2 regions of the Peribacillus sp. BM1 genome follow, and region 2 is predicted to be linked to the other one. Evidence: riboswitches for the same ligand, from Rfam matches in the RefSeq annotation. Region 2 holds a riboswitch; the other holds the start of a gene.

Evidence for each region. Region 2 has a riboswitch for S-adenosylmethionine ahead of ssuE (NADPH-dependent FMN reductase). Riboswitches for the same ligand answer to the same signal wherever they lie in the genome.
Region 1: linked by a shared signal. The riboswitch ahead of AC1MGI_RS10255 (methionine biosynthesis PLP-dependent protein) and the one ahead of ssuE (NADPH-dependent FMN reductase) in region 2 are both predicted to bind S-adenosylmethionine.

Annotation. Positions count from the first base shown of each region.
Region 1 is NZ_CM155259.1:2,124,341-2,128,551, forward strand. It holds gene AC1MGI_RS10245 (LTA synthase family protein) at 1-91, shown strand, start outside; gene metC (cystathionine beta-lyase) at 215-1,387, opposite strand; gene AC1MGI_RS10255 (methionine biosynthesis PLP-dependent protein) at 1,384-2,496, opposite strand; SAM riboswitch class I at 2,704-2,815, opposite strand; gene AC1MGI_RS10260 (hypothetical protein) at 3,044-3,502, shown strand.
Region 2 is NZ_CM155259.1:3,265,039-3,269,249, forward strand. It holds gene AC1MGI_RS15780 (LLM class flavin-dependent oxidoreductase) at 86-1,453, opposite strand; gene ssuE (NADPH-dependent FMN reductase) at 1,508-2,053, opposite strand; SAM riboswitch class I at 2,179-2,283, opposite strand; gene AC1MGI_RS15790 (AAA domain-containing protein) at 2,536-4,211, opposite strand, start outside.

The DNA of each region.
Region 1 (4,211 bases), 1.1 Mb from region 2:
ACCATATCAAAAAACTGTTCATGATGAATTAGGATTGTCAGATGAGATAATATTTGGAGACTTATTGCGATTTAAGGGAATAAAGGATTAAAAATGAGGTTGTTTGAAAAAGAGTCTGACTCCACACTCTATACACCGTTTATTGTGTCATTTACACGTGAAATAAACAATCTATAGTAGCTGTGGGAGTCAGAACCTTTGCGTTTTAATCATGTTAAACAGTAAGCACTAGTTTACTTTTTTCCAAGGCTTTTGTGAAATCTTTAATCAAATCATCTGGGTTTTCAAGGCCTGCTGATAGACGAAGCAGGCTTTTTGTGATGCCACGTTTTTCACGTTCTTCATCAGGCATTGCTGCATGTGACATCTTCGCTGGATAAGATAAAATCGTTTCGACAGCACCAAGGCTTACAGCAAAAACTGGTAGAGTAACGTTAGAAACAAAGGAGCGTAGGACATCTTCATTTTCTAATTCAAAAGAAAATACTGCGCCAGCTGACTTCGCTTGTTGCTGTTGCAAAGCAAATTGTGGATGGCTGTTAAGTCCTGGATAATGAACTTTTTTTACAAGTGGATGTGATTCCAAGAATGCCGCGATTTTTTGAGCAGATTGTACAGAATGCTCCATTCGGACATGCAATGTTTTCAGGCCGCGCATCACAAGCCATGCATCCTGAACACCGAGAACGGCTCCGAATGAATTTTGCAGAAATCCAAGTTTTTTTGCTAATTCTGGATCACGTACGACGGCAAGACCGGCCACGACATCGCTATGTCCGGATAGGAATTTAGTCGCGCTATGAAGGACAATATCTGCTCCCAATGTTAGTGGCTTTTGTAGTGCTGGTGTTAAAAATGTATTATCAACATATGTTAACGCACCAATTTCTTTTGCAATACAACAGATTCCATGAATATCAGACACCTTCAAAAGAGGGTTAGAAGGTGTTTCTATATAAATGGCTTTCGTATTAGGTTGAATGGCTGACTTCACACTTTCTAAGTCCGTCATATCAACAAAGCTATGTTCAATATTGAAGCGGGAAAGTACTTGTGTGACCATCCGAAATGTTCCACCATATACGTCTTCAGATACAATCACATGATCACCCGCTGACAGGAGCATGAAGGCAGTAGAAATTGCCGCCATTCCTGATGCGAAGGCAAATCCATTTGTACCATCTTCAAGTCCAGCAATAATCTCTTCCAACGCTTCGCGAGTTGGATTCGCGCTTCTGCTGTAATCATATTTCCCAAACTGGTCACAATCAAATTGATGGAAAGTGGAAGCATGTTGAATCGGCACGCTTACTGCCCCGTTTGTTGAATCATATTTATAGTTATTATGAAGAAGCAATGTTTCAAAGCTGAAATGATCTGCTGTCATGCTGATACCTCCTTTTTCATTTTAGCAAATGCTTGTTCTAGGTCTTGGATGATATCTTCGGCTGCTTCAATTCCTACAGAGAATCGGAGCAGCCGATTACAAATACCGTTTGCGATTCTTATTTCTTCAGGGATATCTCCATGTGTTTGTGTGGCAGGGTAGGTAATAAAGCTTTCGGTCCCGCCAAGACTTTCAGCAAATGAGACAAGGTTTAAGCCTTGTAAAAATGAATTTACATATTGTTCATCGCTTAATCGGAAAGAAAGCATTCCGCCTTTTCCCGGATAGAGAACATCTGTAATGGATTCATGGCTAGAAAGATAATCTGCAAGTTTCCGTGCGTTTTCTTGATGTCTTTCCATTCGTAAAGCAAGTGTCTTCATTCCACGCATTAACAACCATGAATCGAATGGACTTAGTACCGCACCTGCACTATTATGGTGATGTGCTAGAGCTTCAGACAGATCTTTCCCTTTTGATATAATGAGTCCAGCAAGCACATCATTATGTCCGCCTAAATACTTCGTCGCACTATGAATCACAATATCGGCGCCGCTTACAATCGGTTTTTGAAGAAGAGGCGTATAGAACGTATTATCGACGATTAATAGGACTCCGTATTGTTTGGCTATGGCTGACACCGCATCAATATCCGTTTCCTGCATAAGCGGGTTTGTAGGTGTTTCTAGAAAAATCGCTTTTGTTTGAGGGGTAATACTGTTTTCAATCTCTTTTACATTACTTGTATCAACATATGTACATGTTAACCCCCATTTTTTAAAATCTTTCTCGAGCAAACGGTAAGTACCGCCGTATAAATCACGGCTGACAATCCATTCATCTCCAGATTGGAAAAGGGAAAGGACTGTGAAAATGGCAGCCATTCCAGAACTACAAGCAAAACCTTGATCGCCACCTTCAAGTTTAGCTATCGCTTGTTCAAGCAGCTTTCGAGTTGGGTTTCCTGACCGAGAATAATCATATCCAGTTGATTGACCAATTCCATCATGGCGATAAGCAGTTGAGAAATATACAGGAGGACTTATTGCACCAGTTGCAGATTCACTTCGATTCCCTAATTGAGCTAGTTGTGTATCAATTTTCACTATCGTTCACGGCTCCCTTTTTTAGAATATAAAAACATCAATGAGCGTCTGCTCTAAAAATCAGGCGATGAAAAAAGTTCAGGTTCTAAAAATTGTATCACCTTATGAAGGTGGCGGTGCATAGCTGATTTTGCAAAGCCCCGCCCCTTTTCCATAGAAAAAAGTCTTCTATAAGAAGAAGACTTTAGAATCGCATAAGTATGCAGTCTCTTCTTATCTACCAAGCCAAATAGCTTGATGGAATTAGCACCTTGGCAATATTTTACGATTGCTGGTTGCTGAGGCGTCACAGGGCCAGTCCCTCGACCTCTCTTGATAAGAAAAATTGATTATTAAGTTAATTATGAATTTACTATACTTTTCATTTATTGTCAATTAAAAGCATATCATTATTTTTACAATTCAAAATGGAAGGACTTAATTACGGAGGTATTAAATATGTTAATTGATATAAAGAAATTGAAGAATCAATACGTTCAGTAATAAACAATATAAAAAATCAATTAAGTGACGTTTGTTAGTTTATCTGAATATAATGCCTACATAGGGAGTGAGGATATTGAATGAGACCTGTGAGTTTGATACAAATAAAAAAGTAATTCACTCCTTTCAACGTAGTATCGAAATTACTTCAGCAATCCTATTATTAACCGGGCAAATCACAATCATTGGCGTGTTTGTAAGACCAGGCAGATTTAGTCTCTCGTTAGGTGGTCCTCTTTTTGGAGGGCATCGTTTAGAAGGGAAGGACCACTCGCAAGAAGGAAACCTTTTTATCGATATACTGGACATCATTATAGCTATATTATTAATCAATGATGTAATACACGTGACTGGCACATTTGTTTCGTCTGGTGATTTTTCAATTAATGTTTCAGGTCCTATTTTCGGTTATCCTGAAGTTCTTCCAGCACTGCCAATTGAAGATTATAACTTTTTTAATAAAATAGTAACGCAGCATTATATCGTTCCACCAGAATTATTAACTAATATAAAAGGGAATGAGTAAAATGTCATTAACAGATATTCCTACAGTAAAAACTTCTAGAAACAATACATTTTTAATAGCGCTCCCCATTATCATTTTCATATTTTTCTTCACTCAGCAAAAGTCCACAGATGTCTAAATTTCTAAAAAGGAAAGATCTTAAACCTAAAACCTAGAAAAGATGGGGGTAGAAACTTTAAGTTATCCTTACTGTTAATTGATGATAAAGTCCTCTAAAAAATAATAAGGTTGTTTAATTCTTATTAAGCTAAAGGGGAGCATTAGTCTAACAAAATATGTACTTATATTCTTCCACAATCAGGCGAGATTGTTGAGCAACACAAGTAGAATATGATCAAACCTTTTTATAAAAATCTTATACTTGGTTAGAAAGATTAACTCCATTTTGATCAATTTTTGTTCAAAATGGAGTTTTTTGTGTTTGCTGATAAATCAGGGTTTGTGATTTTATTTTAATTAAACTTTATTAAAATGCTGCATACACCATACTGTTGCTTTGTAATAAAATGGATAGGCTGCCTTGGGTAGCTTATTCTTCTTAAACTAACGCAGCAGTTTAGTTGAACAAGGGAAATCTAAATCGCTTGGATAAATAGATAGAATAGAACAACAGGATGTTGGTCACGAAGGCGTTGCCACACGATGTGGTGCACTTAGCCTTAGTTCCTTTGTAAACAACTCTTTGGGGGTCTCGACTTTTACACTTTTC
Region 2 (4,211 bases):
CATTCGATCATTATATAGCTAAAATTAGATTTAGAGACTCGCACGAATCGGCGATAATACCACAACAATATATCTAGTTAACAAGTTACAGACTAGTTGCTGGAAAAAGTCTTTTACGATATTGTCTTCCATGATGGTGATCCGGCAAATAATCACTGCCAAATAGGTTGTTTCGGAAGGTTCCTTCTTCGTATTCTTTTCTGACTAAACCTCGCTCTTGTAAAATTGGAATCACATATTCGACAAATTCTTCAAAAGTACCAGGTGTAACCGCATAAGCAATATTAAAACCATCCACTCCTGTAACATCGATCCATTCCTCTAAAGAATTTGCCACTTGTTCAGGCGAACCAACAACAACAGGTCCCATGCCTCCTACTCCAATAAATTCGGCGACTTCTTCAACAGTAAAATCGGACATCGATTTTAATGTTGATTGGATGGCATCATTCTTTACATATTGAATTTTTTCCTTAGGGTCCACCCCTTCCATATCCACACCAGTCCAGCCACCGAATAATGCAAGTGATCCCTCATAACTGGCATGCTTTTTATAATCCAAATATTTAGCTTCAGCCTCTTCTTGAGTCGCACCTACAATTGGCGTAATCAATGTAAGAATCTTGATTTCATCTGCTTTCCGACCTGCCTTCACTGCCTCTTCTCTAAAAGAGGTAACAGTGTTTTTTGTACGTTCCATCGATGTTGAACCAATGAAAACAAGTTCTGCATGCTTTGCTGCAAATTTCGTTCCTTTTGGTGATGCCCCAGCTTGGAATATTACAGGAGTACGTTGTGGTGAAGGTTCACATAGGTGAGCTCCTGGAACTTTATAAAATTCACCATCATGATCGATATCATGAACTTTTTCTGGATCTGCATAAATCCCTTTTTCCTTATCCACTACGACTGCATCATCTTCCCAACTAGCTTCCCATAGTTTATAGACAACATCTAAGTATTCATCAGCTATATCGTAACGATTATCATGATTAATTTGTTGATCTAAGCCAAGATTGCGTGCAGCACTATTTAAATAAGATGTTACGATATTCCAACCGATTCTCCCTTTTGTTAAATGATCCAATGTCGAAATTCGTCGAGCAAATAGATAGGGATGTTCATAGCTTGTCGACGCAGTTAAGCCAAATCCTAAGTGCTTTGTAACTTGCGCCATGATCGGAACAACAAATGCGGGATCATTGACTGGAACTTGAGCACCCTGACGAACTGCTGCATCGCGAGAACCTTGGTATACATCATATGTTCCAAGGACATCGGCAAGGAATATGGCATCGAATCTCCCTTTTTCCAGTACTTTTGCAAGATGCGTCCAGTATTCTGCATCTTTGTACGTAGATGATTGATCGTCTGGATGTGTCCAAAGCCCAGGGGATTGATGCCCTGCGCAGTTCATATCAAATGCATTTAAATAAATTCTTTTTTTTGTCATAATCATTACCACCCATTCGTTTTTTAATGATGTAAATTGGTGCTAAATGTAGTCTTAAGCGATTATTGGTTTAGTTTGTTTAATGGTTTGGAGAAACTCCTCTAAATTGTTATTAAGTCGAGTTTGAATATCTTGATCAGTAATAGGCTGTAAACTATTTTCTTTATCAATTTGATTATCTATAATATAAGTCCCTTGAGTGGCTCTTCCTTTTAAAGTAGTTATAAGCGGTTTTAAGGCAAAATCGATTGCTAATAAATGCGCTTTACTCCCACCGACCATTAGCGGTAACACTGGAATTCCTTTAAACGCACTTTCTGGTAATAAATCGATTAGAGATTTTAAAATACCTGTATAAGAAGCTTTGTACACAGGTGAACCAATAATCACCCCATCCGCTTCCTCGATTGATTTTGCTATTTGTTTAATTCCAGTGCTATTATAGCGTGCATAAAGCAAATCCTCAGCAGAAATATCTAAAACGGAAATATACTTTACCGTTATATTCTCCTTTTCTAACAACGATTGAACAAATTTTAAAACTACATCAGTCCTAGATGTTGCTGAAGGGCTTCCAGATAAAATCACTACATTGGGCATTTGTTGACCTTCTCTCTTAGTAAATTAGTTATGATCCTTTGTACGGTCTACATTCAAAGGGTTTAATCTATATTAAACGCATAAAGTCCTCTTTCCTGATAGAAAGAGGACTTTATGCGTAGTCACCCTTATCTGACAAGCCAATGCTTGCAGGAATTAGCACCTTTCTACTAGTTGTAGAGGTTGCTGAAGCTTCATCGGGCCATTCCCTCGGCTTCTCTTGATAAGAAGTATTAAGTTAATTTTATCATAATATTCTAATAACTGATTGTCAAGATTAAATCATATATTTTTCATCGGAATTGTTTGAATAATATTTATTCACACATTGTAATACTGGGATAATTAAGAAGGGGGATGTCCTCAAAGAAAGGTCTGACCCCGCAACAACTAAATACAGTATAGGATAAGTGATAGATACACTACATACTGATTTAGAGTGCGAGGTCAGACCTTTTGAGATATGCCCCTTATAGTTTCTTCTATTCTACGCTAGGTAGTTGTGTAAGAAAATATTCAACAACCGCAACTGAATCAAGTCGTGCAGCCACATAAGGTGGGGAAAGTCTACTTGCTGCTTCAAGCGGCATTCCTAGCCAGAGATATTGCTTATCAATGATGACAAATGGAAAAGCAATATTTGTTTCAATCTGTTCTTGCACGGCCAAACCTGGAAGCGGACGAATGGAAATAAGCGTGATTTTAACATGTTTTTGTTTACAATTCAGCATATTCAACCAATCTTCTGTAACTATTCCTTTATCAGGTATAGACAAGATAATTGAGTGACATGCTTTTTTAATATCCTCACTTAGAGCATCCAACTTACGCGCATGCATCCACTGAAGCTTAGGATGATGATTTTGAATCCACTTGCCAATGTCCCTGGTTGCAACTGTATGTCCAAAGGTTGTTTGATGATCCACAAGCTTACGTAATGTTTTACCTTTATAAACGTTTTTTCGAATATAGTCCGTATCGCTTACTTGGATGAATTTTCCTTTCGTTCTCGTAATTGCGACATTAATGAGCCGCTCACTATTCTTTCCAGTCAAAAGCATCCCAGCACGTGTTTCAGGATAACTGTCGACTGTGTCAAATATCATTACATCACGTTCACTTCCCTGAAATCGATGAACAGTTGCTGCAATAATATCAGCTTGTTCAAGCTCTTTCGCATATACTTCTTGTAATAATAGATCCATAAGACGAGATTGAGTTCGATACGGTGTCACATATCCGATGGAACGTGCACCGTTTGAATACGCTTCATGAAGAAGTTGGAACGACAAGAACAGCTGCCAAAGATTCATCCTCGATTTCGATGTTCGCTCCGCTATACAATGTTCACCAGTTCCACTCGTTTCTAACAGCATTAAGGCACGATTAGGAAATGGTCTTCTCTTAGCAATTTTTGCACGGCTTGCTTGTACACTTTCATGATCACAAACTCGGGAATGATAAATATGTTTATTCGTGAAGGCCGAAATATCTGGATGCATTCTGCGTTGTTCTTTTAACAGAAACAAATGTGGATGGAGCTTCCCTTCATTCACTACATTCGCAACTCCTGAACAATGAAAAATATCTTCTTTTAACCATTTATTCACTGATTCATCACGAGCTGAAGCAATTGGCGGCAATTGTTTAAAATCACCACAGACAATGATATTCTTGCCTAACGATGCAGCAAATGCAACTTGTGGGACATAAGCCATACTCGCTTCATCAAGAATGACTAAATCATATTCCTGTTCATAAAGTGTGCTGTCGCTTGCTGTTTTTGCCAGTGTGCTACCAACGATTTTAGCTTCTTTGACAAGCTCCATTTCCTTACGACGAAATTTTTCTATAACTTTGCCAAGTGTTTTTTCCAATTCAATTAATCGATCTGTATCTCGCTTGCTAAATGAACCTGATAAATCTTGTTTTAAGAGCCGCTTCTCTTCAGTTAGTTTTTCCTTGTCTTCAACTAAATCAGGTTCATGCTTTTCTAACAACTGACTTGAGATGATATCAGGATGACTCGCTAAGCTTTCTCCTGTTTGCGAACTGTACCTTAAAATATCTCCTTCTTTAAAGCGGTTTTTCTTTTTTGTAAATGTAGCGATTTCTGCCATTAGTACATCCACGGCTTGGTTGCTATGAGACAGAACTA